One region of the Alteromonas sp. PRIM-21 genome, then DNA from elsewhere that is predicted to be linked to it. Evidence: predicted binding sites of a transcription regulator. Region 1 holds the regulator's gene; the other holds the start of a gene.

What was found. The regulator FNR, encoded in region 1, switches genes on or off when oxygen is low (the NO sensors DNR and NnrR bind a similar motif). The targets are predictions, from matches to a motif close to TTGATCTAGATCAA.
Region 2: a site for FNR is predicted at 3,304-3,317, ahead of IW644_RS12990 (high-potential iron-sulfur protein). Genes of this name have one in related genera too.

What each region holds. Positions count from the first base shown of each region.
Region 1 covers NZ_JADOEK010000003.1:110,284-119,630, forward strand. The annotation lists gene IW644_RS07155 (glucosaminidase domain-containing protein) at 1-675, shown strand, start outside; gene IW644_RS07160 (DUF2987 domain-containing protein) at 672-1,319, shown strand; gene IW644_RS07165 (patatin-like phospholipase family protein) at 1,343-2,368, opposite strand; gene ttcA (tRNA 2-thiocytidine(32) synthetase TtcA) at 2,369-3,322, opposite strand; gene uspE (universal stress protein UspE) at 3,555-4,478, opposite strand; gene fnr (fumarate/nitrate reduction transcriptional regulator Fnr) at 4,672-5,412, opposite strand; gene IW644_RS07185 (sulfite exporter TauE/SafE family protein) at 5,458-6,117, opposite strand; gene ccoS (cbb3-type cytochrome oxidase assembly protein CcoS) at 6,104-6,334, opposite strand; gene IW644_RS07195 (heavy metal translocating P-type ATPase) at 6,336-8,786, opposite strand; gene IW644_RS07200 (FixH family protein) at 8,786-9,265, opposite strand.
Region 2 covers NZ_JADOEK010000008.1:202,527-211,873, forward strand. The annotation lists gene IW644_RS12980 (substrate-binding periplasmic protein) at 189-950, shown strand; gene IW644_RS12985 (amidase) at 1,119-2,741, shown strand; gene IW644_RS12990 (high-potential iron-sulfur protein) at 2,862-3,155, opposite strand; gene IW644_RS12995 (flavin reductase family protein) at 3,378-4,007, opposite strand; gene IW644_RS13000 (CPXCG motif-containing cysteine-rich protein) at 4,000-4,191, opposite strand; gene IW644_RS13005 (hypothetical protein) at 4,382-4,669, shown strand; gene IW644_RS13010 (exonuclease domain-containing protein) at 4,788-6,932, shown strand; gene IW644_RS13015 (TIGR03643 family protein) at 7,032-7,295, shown strand; gene IW644_RS13020 (hypothetical protein) at 7,351-7,791, opposite strand; gene IW644_RS13025 (hypothetical protein) at 8,091-9,035, opposite strand.

The DNA of each region.
Region 1 (9,347 bases):
ACGGTAGAAGCGAAGAAACCTGTGCCTGATTTCTCTGTTTATAGCAACGTAAAAGAAAAAAAAGAGGCTTTTTTTAATTATCTACGGCCCGAGGTAGAGAAGCAAAATGCCTACTTACTTACCTTAAGACATTATGTACAAACCTTGTATAGGAAGGCGTTAGTCAACGAATCGCTTTCAGAAGATGACATGGCTAGGCTTGAATGGCTTGTAGAAGAGTATCGGGTAAAGTCTACACAGCCTTTAAAGACTAAACTATTGGCCTTACTGCAGAAAATTGATGTTTTACCTGAAGAGCTGGTACTTGTTCAGGCTGCGAATGAATCTGCTTGGGGAACAAGCCGATTTGCAAGAAAGGGCTACAACTTTTTCGGTTTATGGTGTTTTTCAAAAGGGTGTGGTTTCGTCCCAAATCGCCGAAATGCCGGCGCATCACACGAAGTAGCCAAGTTTGATAGTCTGTCTCGCGCTACGTACACCTATATGCGTAACCTCAACAGACACGATGCCTATGCTGATTTACGAGAGATACGCAGCCGACTGAGAGCTAACCAATTACCCATTACTGGTGTTGCATTGGCAGAAGGGCTAATGAATTATTCCGAGCGAGGAGCCGCTTATGTTGAAGAGCTCCAAACAATGATCCTATTTAACGAGGAGTTTTTATCCGAATGATACGCGCTGCATTATTTCTTGCTTCATCTCTGTTTGTCGGTTTTGCTAGTACATCCGTAACGGCTGAAACGATAGATGTAGAGTACAGCCGTTTCTACAGCCATGTTAAAAAGCTAGATAACGAAGATACCCAAGCGCTTCAGTTTGCGTTTGGTTTTGTCCGAGTAGGTGAAGGGCGTTTATGCGAGGTTAACGGTGCATCTATCGTTACCGATAAGAAAACAATGCCACTAGAAGTTACAGATGAAGGACGTTTTACCGTACCCACTGAAAAAGCACTGAAAATGGCTAATGCACTGGTACGTATTGACTTAAACGAACGTGCGAACGTTTGTGATATGTCGGTGCAGCTTGAAACCAAGCCAGAATACCTTAAACAGTATTACAAAAAAGAAGAACTCACTTTCTTGTATGAACAGTATGAAGCCTTTTTCAATGAAATGGGGAGCTTTTTGTCTTTTATGATGCCGTCGGTGAAGGGCTTAATGATTCAGTTCGAAGACAAAAATTTAGATTTCGTTACGCCGCAGGGTGTACAAATTAACAACGGTGTTCTGCATTTAGAGCAAGAGTGGATAAATGAGGCGAAAGGCTTAACGCTGCCTCAAGCGCCGCTGCGTGTAACAGCTATGGCGTCTAGTTAATCTACCTTTTGAACAATTAGGTATCAGGTTAGCAACTGATACCTAATTTGCTCAGCAACGCGCGCGATGGTTTCTTCGCCCTTTGCGCACAGTTCTTCCGCCCTATGAAACTCCATAATACCCACATCAGTAAGTTGAGGTTCGATAAGTATATCTGGCGGATCGCCGGCTAAACGTGAACGGGTAACGCGAGCTTGAAGTATCTCAAGTGAACTGCTCATTACACTCATAATCCCCGGCGGATTGCGCTTATTCACCTTTGCCGGAACTTCGGTAAATTCTTCTTCGACTTTTTCAATAACATCGGTCGCGATACTTTCTTCAGTATTCACATCGTCAGAAGCATTAACTTGAAGCTGCTCTTCATTTTCCTCTGATGCTTTGTCATCTTTACTGTCTGGCGAAAACCATTGACGCAATACGTTTTGGCTTTTAGTAAAAAAGTCTTCGGTTTTACGTTGGTTTTCTTCGTGATCTTGCCTTAACTTTTCTAATCGAAGCGGGCGAAAATCGGCGTTAAGATTAACTGCAATTACAAAGTCTGCGCCTAGCTGTCGACACAGGTTAACCGGTACAGGGTTAACAACTGCGCCATCTACTAACCAGCGATCACCATGTGCCACGGGCGTAAAAAGTGCCGGAATAGCGCAAGATGCTTGAATGGTGTCGCCAATAGGACCTGAATTAAATACCACTTCACGTCCTGTATATAGGTCAGTCGCCACTGTTGCAAAGGGCTTAAGCATTTCTTCATACGAGGAAACACAAAACTCGCTAGCAAGCTTGTCAAAAACTTTTTGTCCGCTAGCAATGCCGCCTCGCCTGAGCCCTACACCCATAAGCGCGAGCACCTGCCAGTCGCTAAGCGAACAGGCCCATTCTTTTAAACCTTCTAGCTTGCCACTTGCGTAGGCAGCGCCAACATAAGCACCGATCGAGCAACCAGCTACAACGTCAATTTTAACGCCAAGCTTTTCCAACGCTTCAATTATACCAATGTGAGTCCAGCCCCTTGCGGCACCGGCACCTAACGCAAGTCCAATTTTCATTTACTTTGGTTCCATAATATTTACTACCTCGATAGCGTTATCTTCATCGCTAAGATCTGCACTATTTTCTGTAGTAAAAGAAGGTTCATCAAATCCGATATCACCATCTGCAACGGGGCCGTCTTGGGTGGCAATAGACTTAAAGTCATAAAGGTTACTGTCTACAAGGTGTGAAGGGGCCACGTTTTGAAGCGCGCGGAACATTGATTCAATACGACCTGGGAAACGGCGGTTCCAGTCTTGAAGCATTGCTTTGATATTCTGACGCTGTAGATTTTCCTGTGAACCACAAAGGTTACACGGAATTATTGGGAACTCAGCGGCTTGTGAATATTTCAAAATGTCCTTTTCGCTACAGTAAGCTAGTGGGCGAATAACAATATGTTCACCGTTATCGCTGACCAGTTTTGGTGGCATAGATTTTAGCTTACCACCATGAAACATATTTAAGAAAAAAGTTTCTAGCATGTCGTCACGATGGTGACCTAATGCAATTTTAGTCGCGCCTAACTCTTTCGCTGTACGGTACAAAATACCACGACGCAAACGAGAACAAAGCGAACAGGTCGTTTTCCCTTCAGGAATTTTGTCTTTAACAATAGAGTAGGTGTCTTCTTCTACAATCTTGTAGTCAACGCCAATGCTGTCTAAGTACTCGGGTAAGATATGTTCGGGAAAACCAGGTTGCTTTTGGTCAAGATTTACCGCAACAATATCAAAATGAATAGGCGCAATCTTCTTTAAAAACAATAGAATATCAAGCATGGTATAGCTGTCTTTACCGCCAGATAAACACACCATGACTTTGTCGTTGTTTTCAATCATACCGAAATCGCCAATGGCCTTACCCACGTTGCGACGAAGTCGTTTCTGAAGTTTGTTGAAGTTGTACTTTTGCTTACTTTGCGCGGCGTTTAACGTCGGCGCGTCAGCACTGCTTGTGCCTAAACTCATAATTAACTAGCTTGGTTTGTGATAAAGGCGTCATTATACATTAAAGCGCCTTTTCGAGACTATGGCTGAGTGGTTAAATTTATCGAGAAGCGTTAAGTACTGATTAAAGCGTGTGTTATTAATTCGCGTAATTAACCGCTAAATGCGAGTTTTTTTATGAAAAGCGCCCATCGCCGACTCGCCATTTGTCGCCATTAAGTGTCTTGATATTTAAGCGCAATTAAGTCGTTAACTACACGGTTATAGGTGATTCAAATCCATCGGGCTTAATTGCTAATACGTCACAATTCAGTTCATCGATAACGTGTTCGGCAGTATTGCCAATAAGCGCTGCTGAAATACCCACCCGTCCCACGGTACCTATTACAACTAACTCTGCATCCAGTGTTTTTGCTACTTGTGGGATAACTTTTTCAGGTAAGCCTTCTTTAACCACACATTTATTATCTGGAATACCGTATTTGAGTGCGTGACTACGCATTTCTTTAATATGATGGTTTTTTACCGCATCGTGATACGTGTCTGGGTCAAACTCCGGCACTTCGATGGCAATGTTGAGTGGTGTTGAAGGGTAGCTGTTGACTAAATTAACGTTACCTTTCAGCAAAGAGGCATAGTCATTCGCGATTAATGTAAGCTTGTCGTTTAGTGCAGCGTGTTCATCATCTTCGCTCCCTACGTTCACTGCAGCAATGATTTCACCGCCTTCTGGCCAATCATGTTCTTTCACGAGTAGTACAGGGCGAGGGCATTTGCGCATTAAGTGCCAGTCCGTAGGTGTAAAGATCACTGACGCAAGGTCGTCATGTTTTTTAGTAGCTTTTACTACTAAGTCAATTTGGTTATTAAGGGCGTAATAAATAATCGACTCATAAGCACGGTTGTTCCACTCAACCACAATATCGGTCTCTGAAAAGCCTTGTTCTTTTAGCTGGGCAGATAGCCATTTGGCGTGTTCTTTTGTAACGGCATCGCGCATTGATTCACGTTCGTCGGGGCTAAGCATGGTTGTCATATCGTAAGACAAATCATATACCACCATCATAGCGGTAACCGTGGCGCCGGTTTTTGATGCAAGTTCATAGGCACGGCTTAGGGCAGGCTGGTTGTCGCGTTCCGCGTCCACCACGGCAAGAATTCGTTTACACTCAATCATAACGTCTCCTCAACTACAAAGCTTCGTATCGCTGTCGACATCGATATTGTTTCAAAACAGTTTATATAAACCATTTACATTAACTATAAACGACATTTAGAAAAACGTGAGTTGTTTTGGATCAAGGCGTAAATAATTCGTTGATAAACTAAAAAGCGCGCATGTAGCGCGCTTAAGATAAAAGAAGAATAAATTAACCGTTACAAACTACGCTAGGGCCATTTAACGCCTCTAGCTTGGTATTTAACCGATCAAAATCCAAAATAGAGATCAATTTTCCGTCTACCTTGATAATGTTTTCCTTCTGAAAACGACTTAATAGACGGCTAATGGTTTCTATCGTTAAGCCTAAATAGTTGCCGATTTCGTTTCGGGTCATAGTTAGGTGAAACTCTCTGTGCGAAAAGCCACGCTCTTCAAAACGCTGGGAAAGGTGTGATATAAAATACAGCAAACGCTCTTCAGCAGTACGCTTGTTTAAAAGCATGATCATGTCGTGATCTTGTTTTATCTCAGCGCTCATAAAGCTCATGATCTGATGGCGTAGTTTGGGAAATTGAACCGACATTTCATCAAGTGTGTCATAAGGCAGTTCACACACCATGGCGGTTTCTAGCGCAGAAGTGTAACTTTGATGCTTACTTTCACGCAGGGCATCAAAACCAATAATATCACCCGGGAAGTGGAAGCCGGTGATTTGCTCTTCACCTTCTTGATTAGTTACAAATGATTTAAAAGAACCTGTTCTTACCGCAAAAAGGGAACGAAATTTATCGCCAGTTTGAATGAGCGTATCGCCTTTATGAAGCGGTTTTTTGCGCTCGATTATATCGTCAAGAGATTCAATTTCTGTTTTGTTTAGTGCAACGGGTAAACACAGGTGACTAAAGCTACAGTTTTGACAGTGAATAGAAAATTGGCTTCCTTTGCTCATAATGCATGCTCTTTTAAAGACCCCACGACAATAATACACCTATTTTTAAACGATTGCGCCATGAATAAGATAGGCTGCATATATGGCCATTATTACTGCGATGAGTTGTCTAACGTGACTGTTTTGAAAACTACTAACAATATACTGACTGCCTGCACTTGCTGCGAGTAGCGTTGGCAAAGTACCTAAACCGAAGAAAAACATCACGGCGGCGCCTTGTACTGCATTGCCAGCAGCCAAAGACCAAGTAAGTGTTGAATACACTAATCCACAAGGTAACCAGCCCCAGATAAACCCATAAGGGATAGCGCTAAAAGGGGTTTTGAACGGTAAAAAACGCTTAGATAGTGGCTGCAGTTTAGAAAACAATCCTTTTCCAGCGCTTTCCAATACCGTTAAACCCGTCCACCATTTACCTAAATAACAGGCTAGCAACAACAGCATAAGGCCGCTAAGCAAAGATAGGGCATAGTTGGCAAGGGGCACGTAGTCGGCGGCTATTTTTCCAAGCGCCCCAGTTAGCGCGCCAGCGATGGTGTAGCTTGCTATACGTCCTATATTGTAGGCTAGGGTATAGGGTAATGCTGAAGCACCTTTTGGTGACACCATTCTTAGCGCTGCCACTATACCACCGCACATGCCCACGCAGTGAACACCGCCAGCTAAGCCGATAAGAAAGGCTGAGAAATAATTAATCCCCTCCATGCGACTCTTGGCTTTTATCTACTTTACTATCCTGAAATTGCTTGCGTTGCTCAGCGAGCTTTTTTTCCTCAGGCGGAAGGTCATCATCAAACAAAATACTGTAACCCTGACGGTCTAAATCTTCAAACTGATTGGTTTTAACCGCCCAGAAGAATATCACAATTGCCACAGCTACTATGATGATCGCGATTGGTATTAAAACGTAAATTATGCTCATACTATTTGCCCAGAAGTCGCGTAGAGTTTGTCACTACTATGATACTGCTTAATGACATTCCAACAACCGCCATCCACGGTGAAAGCAGGCCTGATACGGCGAAGGGTAAGATCAGCACATTGTAACCTAACGACCAACCAATATTTTGTCTTATTTTTTGTTTCACTTGGTGCGAGGTTTTAATTAACTCCGGTACAGAAAGTAGCTGGTCGCCTAGCAATATCACGTCGGCAGCAGTCTTCGCAACATCTGTCGCATTACCTACTGCTATCGCTACATCGGCACTAGCAAGCACTGGCGCGTCATTAATACCATCGCCCATCATCATTACCTTGGAGCCCGATTGCTGCATAGCTTGAACCGCTTCGTATTTCTGTTCTGGGGTAAGACCCCCTTTAGCGGTGGAAATTGGTAAAGGTTTCGTTAGGGAGTCGACGTTTTGCTGTGTATCGCCGCTTAATACAGCTAGGGTATGACTTTTTGCCAATATATCGAGGGTTTCTTGGGTATCGTCACGCAGTGAGTCACGAACTTCAAAAGCCGCCATAATACGGCCTTTGACGGTAAGAAACACATTAGCCGAGGGGTAACCCTCGATAAATGATTGCTGTGATTCGTGAACACTGAATGCTGCTGAGCCCATGCAAAATAGTGTGTCATTAATTTCACCGCTAATTCCACCACCTGGCGTGACCGTAAAATTGGACACTTTGTGTACGGTGTTGCCGTTTGACGTTTTATCACCGCTAACGGTCTTATTATCGCTAAAGGCTTTATCCCCGCTAAAGGCTTTAGCAATAGGGTGCTCAGAGCGAGATTCAAGTGCGCGTGCAATGGAAAACGCGCTGTCGCTGTCTACGCCGTCAGCATACCAGGCGTTTGATATAGTGAACTTACCTTGTGTAAGCGTACCGGTTTTGTCGAGCGCGATAGTGTCAATGCCAGTTATTTGCTCAAGAGCATCGGCTCGCTTTAGCAAAATGCCTTGTCTGTTTAATTTCGCCATAGCGCAAGTGAGCGCTGATGGTGTGGCTAACCCTAAGGCGCAAGGGCAGGTTGCTACTAGCACCGAAATGGTGATCCAAAATGCATCAACACTGCCGTTATAGGCCCAAAAGGTGTAGGTTAACGCTGAAATCAGCAGTACCGCAGTTACAAAATATCGAGAAAAATTATCGGCTATTTGCGCGGCCTTGGGTTTGCTGGCCATCGCACTTGCTTGAAGCCTCACAATTTGATTTACCAGCGCATTTTTAAGTGTTTGCGTAACAGTAATGGTAAGGCTGCCATCCTGACATACGGTACCACCATATACAACGCTGTTGTTTGTCTTGCGCACAGGGTTAAATTCACCCGTTAGCATAGACTCATCAACCGCAGCGTTACCTTCTGTTACCAGCCCATCAATGGGAATTGTCTCACCGGGCTTAACTAGCACTACATCGTTCACCTTTAGTTGCTTTGCTAAGCATTCAGTAACGCTGCCATCTGGCATTATTTTAGTCGCTGACACAGGAACATACTGCATCATATTGGCAGAAATCTGCGCCGCTCTGTGTCGACTGCGATGTTCTAAGAATCGGCTAAGCAACAGCAGAAAAATGAACATACAAATGGATTCGAAATACACTTCGCCTTGTTCTAGCATGGTAGAGCGAATACCGGCAATATAGGTACCAAATATGGCAAGCGTAACAGGTACATCCATATTAACTGTTCGTGCGCTTAGCGCTTTAGCTGCACCGACATAGAAGGTGCTTCCAGAATACAGTACAACCGGGGTGGTGAGTGTAAGGGCAACCCAGTAAAAATACTGGCGTGTTTCTAATTCGATGGCGCCAAACCAATCAAAATAAAGACCTGTCATCAGCATCATAACCTGCATGGTCATAATACCTGCTAGCCCTAACTTCTTAAGGAAGGTTTTTTGCTCGCGTTTATAACTGGCTTCGTGCTCATCAGGGTGAAATGGAGAGCCAATATAGCCGATGCGTTTCAGCGTAGAGAGAATTTGGCTAAGCTTAATTTGAAACGGTGACCAAGTAACTAAAGCCCGACGCTCTTGAACATTTACAGCTACTTGCTTGATGCCTTCAACTTTCGATAATTGCTTTTCAATAAGCCAGCCACAGGCAGCGCATGTAATGCCTTCAAGGGTTAGCTGAATTTGCTTATCTTGCCCTTCTTCAAACACAAACTCTTCCTGAAGGGAAGGGTCGTCATAGACTTTGAGTTTGTCTAAGGTTTCCAAAATCCCATCGTCAGACTTTTGCGCAGGTTCGGTCCTAAACTGGTAATAGTCTTCTAAACCATTGTTAACAATAGCTTCAGCTACCGCTAAACAACCTGGGCAACACATATCTCGTTGTTGCCCCAATATGACAGTAGTGAATTTCCCATCGTCTACGGCTGCCACAGGCAGCCCACAATGGTAACAATCGTGATTGGCCATTATGGATTGAACTTCATTTTACCAGTATGGGGTAGATAGACCGTGTTTTGAATTTTCCAGCTATCATCAATAGGTGTGAGCGATATGCGCCATTTACCGTCTAGGTTTTCTTCAATAAAACCGCGATAAATACCGTTAGCGTCGCGACTTAGTAAAACGCTGACATCACGCTCTTCAAGCGTGACGTGATAAAAGCTTAGCTTAACCGCATTACCTTCTTGAGGAATGCCTGAATGGAACTGCAGCGCGATGCTACCGTCTTCGATGGTTAAATCGGTAGTAATATTTAAACGGCGGGCGATTGCCTCTTTGTCCAAGCGTGCATTAATTGCTTTACCTTCTTTGTAGTAATCGTCTACAACAAGGCTATCTTCAGTAGAAATAGCAAGGTTTAACAACACGCCGCCCATGATCAGGGTAATGATAGGTACGGCAATTAAAAACCAGGGCCAGAATTCTTTATACCAGGGTCTATTCATTTAATTATTTACTCGTCTTTACTTCACTAGCAAGGTCGCTAACAACATATCTATTATTACTAGTGGACAGCCGAATTTGAAC
Region 2 (9,347 bases), on a different contig from region 1:
CTTTGAGAGTTATTGTACCTTTGCTTGGCGTTAAACAAAATGAAAGCAAGTGAAAAGCGGTAACAATAGGCACCATTTTCTGTGTCAGTGAGGCTTTAGTGCCTTAGTCTTTTGTCCACTAGTATGAATCAATAATGCGCTTATAGTAGTTATCAATGCGGTTCGATTGTATGGTTAACCGGAGTTTTATGCGTATTCTTATCCCTTTTTTGTGTGCTGTTGCCATTGCTTTGCCTACTAAAGCCCGTGAATTAGACGTGGTGGTTGGCTGGAATAAGCCTCCCTATGTTATTTCACAAGAACACAGCGGTTTTGAAATTGACCTGGTAAGAGCCATATTAGCGGAAATGGGGCATACGCTTTCGCCCATCTATGTTCCATTTGGGCGTACTGCTCGGCTTCTAAAAGATAGTACTGTGGATATAGGTCTTACACAAAGCGCTGCGCACGATGTAGATGATTCTGTCCTATCCGACCCATACATTATTTATCAAAATGTCGTTGTGACAAAAACGCAAAATAACTTTGTTATCAGCGAAGTCAGTAATCTCAAAGGAAAGCGTGTCATTGGGTTTCAAACTGCGCAGTCGGTATTAGGTGAAGAGTTCAAGCAAGCATTATCGCTAGAGCCAATGTATATGGAAATGGCAAGGCAAGACCGTCAAGTCGATATGCTCATGCTCGACCACGTGGACGCGATTGTTTTAGATAGAAATATTTTTAACTACTTCAGGTCGAAAAACAGCGCCTATGACAAAGAGGAAACCGTATTCCACGAGTTGTTTCCTATCTCAATATATCGCGCGGCTATACCTAACCCAAAGCTGAGAGCAGAGTTTAATGCAACCCTTCATCGCTTTATTGCAGATGGTCGGTATCAATTACTGCTCGATGAATATCAGCTTGATAATCTGCTTCACAAACTGCCAAAGGCGCCCACCAAACTGTAAATGCGTATTTTATCGTGTAGACAGTGAACCATTTTTGATTCAACGTATATCAAACGTAGCAATACGTTTATGTCCGTCACTTTTTACCTCATCGTAGATAAGGCCCGATGATACAAAGGTCATGGCATAAGAACGTTCTCATAAAAACAATGCGTTAAGGAAAGCTCTATGTTGAAACAGTGGTATTTACTGGCTGTAACCTTGCTGTGTACCGCCTGCGTGTCGCAATCGCACTATGAAGATAGCGATAATGAAAGGTGGCTAGATGAGCCAGCATACCTGCAGGCTCAAGCTATTGCTCAAGGCGATATTACATCGGCAGAGCTTGTGAGCGGGTATTTAGCTCGTATTGGTGAGTTGGATAAAAAGACAAATAGTGTCTTAGCGCTAAACCCCAATGCCTTAGCTGAAGCTAAATCAATCGATAAACAATTTGCCAGTGGAGCTGAATTAGGCCCGTTAGCCGGTATTCCAGTATTGCTAAAGGACAATATTGAAAGCGCAGAAATGCCCACAACAGCAGGTTCTATGGCGCTAATCAATAACGACACCGGGCGAGACGCCCCCATTGTTGCGAAGCTAAAAGCAGCGGGCGCGATTATTTTAGGTAAAACAAATTTGTCTGAATGGGCAAATTTTCGTTCTGAATCATCGATAAGCGGTTGGAGCGCAGTAGGTGGCTTAACTCGAAACCCTCACATATTATCAAGAAGCGCATGCGGTTCGTCGTCTGGCTCGGGCGCAGCGATGTCGCTTCGATTAGCGTCACTTGCCGTAGGTACTGAAACCAATGGCTCTATAATCTGCCCAGCATCTATTAACGGTGTAGTCGGCTTTAAACCAACCGTTGGTTTACTTTCAAGAACGCACATTGTACCTATTTCCTTTAGCCAAGATACGGCTGGACCAATGACCTCAAACGTTCAAGACGCATGGCTAATGACTGCTGTAATGGCTGGCGAAGATGCAAGCGATAGTGCTACTGAAAATACAGCGTCTCATCAACCTAACATGCCTTCATCGAAAATGCTGGCAACAGATTTAAAAGGCAAACGCATTGGCGTTGTCAGGTATCGTCAAGGTGATAACCCTCATGTACTGGACGTCTACGAAAACGCACTAAATCAATTAAAAGCATCGGGAGCTACTCTGGTGAATATTAGTGATTTTTCTCAGCCTGACTCCTTCTGGGCCGACTCTTACAATGTTTTACTCAGCGAATTCCATCACAGCATCAACGAATATTTGTCGGGGTCGCCAGCAGAGATCCCTGTAAGAAATCTATCTGAGCTTATTGCTTTTAACAACCAAACCGAGCGAGAGCTAGCGTTATTCAACCAAGATATTTTTGAAAAGTCGCTAGACGCGGCGCCTATTGATAGAGAAGCATATCAAAGCGCCCTTCGCCTTATTCAAGATACAGCGGGCAAAAACGGTATTGACGCATTGCTAGCAAAACACAACGTAGATGTATTGGTTGCGCCTTCAAACAGCCCTTCATTTTTAATCGACGGTGTGTATGGTGACCATTCGCCGGCTGGTTTCATTGGTATAGGCTATTTAGCCGCTGTTGCCGGCTATCCACATCTCACAGTACCCGCGGGTGAAGTGAAAGGTCTTCCAGTAGGCATTAGCTTTATCGGTGCTAAGTGGAAAGATGAAGATGTGCTAAAGATAGGTAAAGTCTTTGAAGCTAAACATGGCTTTTTCATTAAGCCAGGTCTTTTACCTACACGTTTTGATGACCCCAGCTTAAAAGGCATTCAAAATGGACTAAATGAGAGCCGCTAGATAAAAGCACGTGGATTGAATGTGAAGTTTGTTAAGCAGTATTGAAACTAAAAAGCCCCCGATAATTATCGGGGGCTTTTGCTATTCATGTATGCTATTTATGTAGCTGCGAGTGATTATTTAGCCTGGCTTTTTAACCCAAGCGCTACACCAGCCATCAGCGTTAACCAGCTTATTAGGGAAAATGTTACAAGGGCGATATTGTTCGCCATCGGCACCCTGCACGTACATGCAGTTTGCACATTTTGCACCTTCAACGGTTGAAGACGGTGTGTAGTTTAATGCTTTCGCAGTTGGGTCATCAGCACTCAATTGTTCTTGAGCTTGTGCACGTAACGCTACACCACCTAATGTAAGACCGATAACTGTAGAGCCAGACAGTTTTAAAAAGTCACGGCGATTTACAGATTTCATAACATTCTCCTTAAGAGATAGAAACGATAATGATTCTTTTTTATTCAGTACCTTAAACGCAAAAACCTGCCCAAAGAGGCAGGTTTTGTGTAATGTTTAAATACTATCTCTTTTTGAAAAAAGATCGAACGAAATGTCTTATTTTCACTTGATCTAGATTAAATAAACTTCAGAGTAATAATACCCGATTGTAATTATAAGACCCATCTATCAGCTACAAGTTCATTTTTTAGCTAGGGGGACTCCGGGTTTGGCGTAGGCAAATTGTGCAACACGCGTAGTGCTATGATAGCTATCTAAACCAGAAATGCAGGCAGTGTTTGCTTTTTCTATATCGGCGTATCCGTCTGCATCAATAATGCTCTCTGGCATATAAAGCTCTTGGATTTCTCCAATAACCATTTCGGTTTCGTTAAGCAGTTTTAAATGTTGCGCCACCTTTAAGCCCATCTTGATTTCGCTTCCTTTAACAAACGGTGCACTAAATGACTCGCTAAACTGCGGCGTTAAACCCACTGCTTCAAATTCGCTCTCATCTGGAGCGTAGCGAGCAGACGTTTGGTGCGCTTTGTCTACCCAATCAGTCGACACGTGATTTAGCGTGTAAAAGCCCTGTTGCTTTATATTGCTAAGGGTATCTCGTACCACAGTGTGTGGGCGCATTATCATGCCTATAAGTGGCGGGTTAGCACCCACATGAACGATAGAGCTAACAATAGCTAAATTGTTGGTGTTTCCGTTTGTGGTACCCACTAACGTAGCCGACTTAAAGCCAGACAAGCTATTGACTAGATTAGCTCGGTATCGCTGTGCAAGCGCATCTATATCGCTGCGTGTAAACTGCTTAGTCATTTTCTCGTTCTGCCTCAATTTGAATGTCGTCACCATGCTGATAAGTGGTCAACTCTATGGGTTGGCAGCACACCTGACAGTCGAGTACTTGGACTTGACCCACATCGTTAACCTCATCTATCTCAACGTCGTTAGGCGCCATACAGTAAGGGCAGGAGAAGCCCATGGAACGTGTTAAGCTCATATTTTATTGCCTTGTTAATCACGAATAGTGTTTATTACGTAATGCTAAGACGAGTGGATTTTCTTTAGCAAAATACCCCGTTGTTTATGAAAAGAACGCGCTGAGGCAATCGCAATAGCCATTATTAAATGAAAGGCTTAATAATTAGCCCGAATAAACAGCAGCAAGGTGAATGAATAGAGGTGATGGTGTGGCAAATAAAGTAGGTAACTGCCCGTGTTGTAATAGAGAAACGCGCCTTACTTATCACCACCTTATCCCGAAAAAAATGCACCGACGCACCTATTTCAAAAAGCACTTTAGCAAAGCCGAACTGCAAGACGGTATCTATATTTGTAGGCAGTGCCATAGCGGCATACATCGCTTTTATGATGAGATGACATTGGCCAAGCACTATTTCAATTTACAACGTTTACTAGATGACGAACAGCTTTCAACGTTCTTTCAGTGGGTGTCTAAACAGAGAGTTCGTGTTTAATAAATGGCTTGGTCTAATACCGGCCAGTAGACTTTAAATACATTCGATATGGATTTAATTTGATTAACTTGGCTGTATAAATATACACTATTGGTGTTTTCATAGCCAAAGATACCTCATGCGAAAAGATTTACCGCCACGTTATTACCTCACACATTTTCACGAGTTCCTTAAGTTCTTTGAAGGTGCGAACAGCATGCTTTTGAGTGATGAGGCAGCTGATTTTGTCGAGCGCTTTAACGCATTAGACGATGACAAAAAATGCATTGTGGTGCGCGCTGCAAATCGCAAGTATGCGGTTATTGACAGAACCCAGTTTAACTACGGCGAAATAACCGAGCCGCAAGCACAAATAGATTGGCTCATTGATAGCGGGTGGTTTGGCGACCTTTCGAACGCATCGCTTAATGATATCGCCGGCGTTCTAACCAAAGATGCGTTGTTGGCGCTTCTTGCTGAATACGGCAGTACGCAGGGGCTGGCGTCTCTCACTAAGCCTAAACTCGTGACGTTACTTAATGAACATATCGGTGCTAGAGGCTGGCCAGAGAGCTTTTCGCTAAATAACTATTTGGTGTGTTTGTTTGATAATGCGCTTCGCTATTTGCTGTTTATCTATTTCGGTAATACCAAAAGCCGTCTGAATCAGTTTTCTATGCGCGATCTCGGTGTAATGAGAACCCGCTCCGATTCGGTAACCGATACTGCACGCTTTGAAAGTAAAAGTGATGCGCAAGCCGCTTGGTTTTACGCCAACCACTATAGCCAGCTAGCCTTTTATAACAATGATATGTTACTTGCCTTAGCGGAAAGTGATTTCCCTGCTACAGAAGGTGTGTCAGCCAGTTTCTATCGCGACCAGTTGCTTTATGCACTTGGGCTTAAAGTGTTGGCTTTTGATAGGGCCAAAGGGTTAGACATTTTAAAACTAGCGCAAAGCGATAAAGCAAAAGAAAAGTGGCTTAGAGAGAGCTATAAAGACGGTCAAGAAGATGACGTCAAACAAGCTCTTGAGGGCATTATTGATAACCCTCAATCTGATACGCTATTAGCGTTTGCCGAAGATTTTTATGCCCGTAAATACCATAAAAAGCGTACCAGTACCGTTACCGATATGCTGCGAAATGCAAGCAGGTCGTTAGATATTGATGTAAGCCAAAATCAGCAGGTAGAACGCGGCGTATTGGCCCATTATGCAAGGCAAGGCGTAGAAGGCTGGCGCACAGAAAACCGTTTGTGGCGAAGTTTATTCGGTCTTACTTTTTGGAAGCAACTTTACGAAGAAGATACGCTGGTTACTGAGTTCGATCGCAGGCCATTATCGCTTAAGCAAAATAACTTTTACGCCAAGTTTGAGCAAAGTATTGAAGCACTGCTGCTTGCCCTTGATAGCAAAGAGAAGCTGCGCTTTCACATTCATAAAATGGCCACAATGCACTATGGCAAAGTGAACAGCCTGTTTATGTGGTCAAGCCATTTGCTTACGCCTTTAGAGGCTCTGATTGAACACGGTTCGCTCGACAGTATCTATGCTTTACTTCGCATGATGTGTAAAGATTTTGAAAGCCTGCGAGATGGTTTCCCCGACATTATGGTGTTTGACGGCGCGCTTCGCTTTGAGGAAATTAAAGCGCCGGGCGATCAGCTTCGTCGAAACCAATTGGTTTCCATTCAGCGTTTGCAGCAAGCCGGTTTTGACGTTGCTGTGACGACAGTCAATTGGGTGCGGGACCCAGCCCAACCCTATGTGGTTGTGGATATTGAGACTACCGGTGGAAACAACAGTTATAACCGCATCACCGAAATAGGCATGGTTAAACTAGTCGGCGGCGAAGAGGTAGACAGATTTCAAACCTTATTGAATCCGCAGCGCAGAATCCCTAGCAATATAACCCGTCTTACCGGGATTTCGGATGACATGGTGGCAGACGCGCCGCTTTTTGCTGAAGTTGCAGAACAGGTGGCGCGCTTTACTGAAGACGCTGTGTTTGTTGCCCATAATGTTAACTTTGACTATGGCTTCATTAAACAAGAGTTTGCGCGACTAGAGCAGAATTTCAGGCGACCAAAAATGTGCACTGTTCGCGAAATGCGCCGTACTTATCCCGGGTTGCCTTCGTACTCCTTGGCTAACCTAACTAAGCACTTCCATATCGAAATGGAGCAGCACCACCGCGCGTTAAGTGATGCCAAGGCTGCTGCCGAGTTGTTAAAGCTAGCGTTTGAGAAAGATGATGAATTAACGAGTCTGTCAGCGAATTAATAACGTTGTTATTAAACTTTTTAGCATACGGGCACTGAACAAAATGCGCGTAAACTCAGTATTGAGTTGAGTTATAACGTGCATATTGAGATGTAAAACATGGCATTAACTGAAGAACAAGAATCACGAGTTATTGAAATGGCGTGGGAAGATCGCACGCCGTTTGAAGCAATTGAACGTTTATACGGGCTGCCGGAAAAAGACGTGATAAAGCTTATGCGTAAAAACCTTAAACAAAAAACCTTTAAAAACTGGCGTGAGCGCGTGTCGGGTAGAAAAACTAAACACGCGAGCTTGCGCCCAGAAGGAGTGGATAGAGGTTACTGCCCATCTCAGTATAAATACAAGAGTGCCAACAAATAGCGATTTATTTTTACTTTCGAGAACTTTGTGCTTTTTAAAAAATGTAATGCTGTGACTATTTCTTAGGTGCAGAGATAGTCGTAATGGGTAGAAGAAACGCGGTTAGCTCTTGGCGCAAGGGCGTTGGGAAGACAACCGTGTTTTCTGATTGCAGAATGCTCTTCGCATGGTGAACCTGACGTAAAAGGTTTTGGTAGGTTTCATCATTTTGCTGCAGTGCTTCAACCTTGCTCATCATAAGTTCTATAAACTCGGCGGTGGATAAATCGTCGTTCTGCCTTATTTCAAAAGCAAGTGCTTTAAGAACATAAGCCTCCCACTCTTTCCTGTAACTCTCTTTTAAGCGTTCAGGGTATATCGCCAAATCTGCAATATCTTGTGCTAAGTCTACAATATCAAGTGGAGCATCGAATAAGACCCGAAATGCAAGAAGCACTTCGTCAGAAAGTCGAGAAATGGGAAGCTTTTCTTTGAACTGAGCGTAGCGGCTTGGCACAAGAACACCTTTTTATTGCGGGTAAAACTTTTCGTTTTTTAGTAATGGACCTAATAATCCTAACTAAATTAACTCGCTTGATTTTAGTAAAACCAATAACTCGATGAAAGTGGGCTAGGTTAAAAATACGTAATCTATAATAATTGAACGTATTGGGAGACCAGCCCGTAACCTATTATGCACTGTTAAAGTGTGTACGCGTTCTTGCTGTTTGGCCCATCGTTTGATGGGCCTTTTTTATTTGGCTTAGCCGTTCTCGTGATATCAGTTGTGTTAAGGCGCTGAAGAGCGTCGGACACTCAACTCTCAAAGGAAAGCTTTACGCCGGCCAGTAACCGACTCACGCTATCTACAACATCCGCTCTAACAAACCATTCCACATCATGCTTTTCAGATAATACGCCGCTAAATTCCAGCGAGCCACCGTGACCTGTTCCCAAGAAGTCTTCAATTAGTTCAGCGCGTTCGCCAAAGACGCTGTTTATATAGGAATAGTATGCGAAATATTCTATAGGATATGACGTGTTGAACGCACTGGCTGCAAATTCGCCGCTAGTTCCCACAACGATTTTCGCGGCACTTTCATCAATACGCTGCACCAATTCAATAAACGCAGTATCTTCATCGTTTACTCGAAACCGATATTCTGCACGGGCAAATGTACCGCCGAGCATTTTTTCAAAACTGGCCTCATAACTGTGGCGTTGCCCCATTTTTGCTGAGTACTCTATTTCGAAATATCCATCTTCTCCGCCAATGTTAAAGGCCTCAGATGCTTCTGCGTTAGCAAGTTGGCCAACAACCAATTCAATGGCGGTGTCGTTTGCTAATTGTCTAACGTGACGTACCCCGGTTATCCAACCGTCTTTTGATAAGCCTGTGGAAGAAACACGCCCCTTGTAAGTTGGAATAATACCTAGCTCGGTTTTGCCGTAATCGTTTTCGTGCCTTAAATAAAGTCGCCTTGCATAGAGATAATCGGTGTTATCACTGCCCAACGTATTATGACTTGATGAGAAGTCATCGCCCGTAACAACAAAGCTGTTTAGCGACCATGCAGAATTTAGCGCCACCGATGGGTAATAGCGCAGTCGATATTGCTCTCTGCTAGGTCGATTAGAACGTTCATCGTATCGAACTTGAATGTCTAGCTTCTGTGAGAAGGAAGGCGATATTGGCTCTGCGAGAGCGTCAGTTCCAGTAACAATGATGAGTGGTAAAACAAGAAAAACCGGTTTTCGCACTTATTAAACCCTACGCGGCATGACTAATTAGTTTATACATTAAATCTAATTAATTGGCGCAAATAAATTGCAATGTAATGGGTAAAAGGCAAAAAAAAAGCCGGCAGGGATGCCGGCAATAAGTGGAGTGGGACTCCAATAAGGGTAAACACACAACAGTATTAAAACTCAGGGAGATGTCTTAAAACTTGTATGCAGTATAGAGCCAGTTTTTAAATAGGAAAATCGTTAAAAATTGATTGTGGTAATCGGAAAATTAGAATGTACTGAATAGCGAATAGCGAATAGCGAAGAAAGAAAATTGGGCTACAC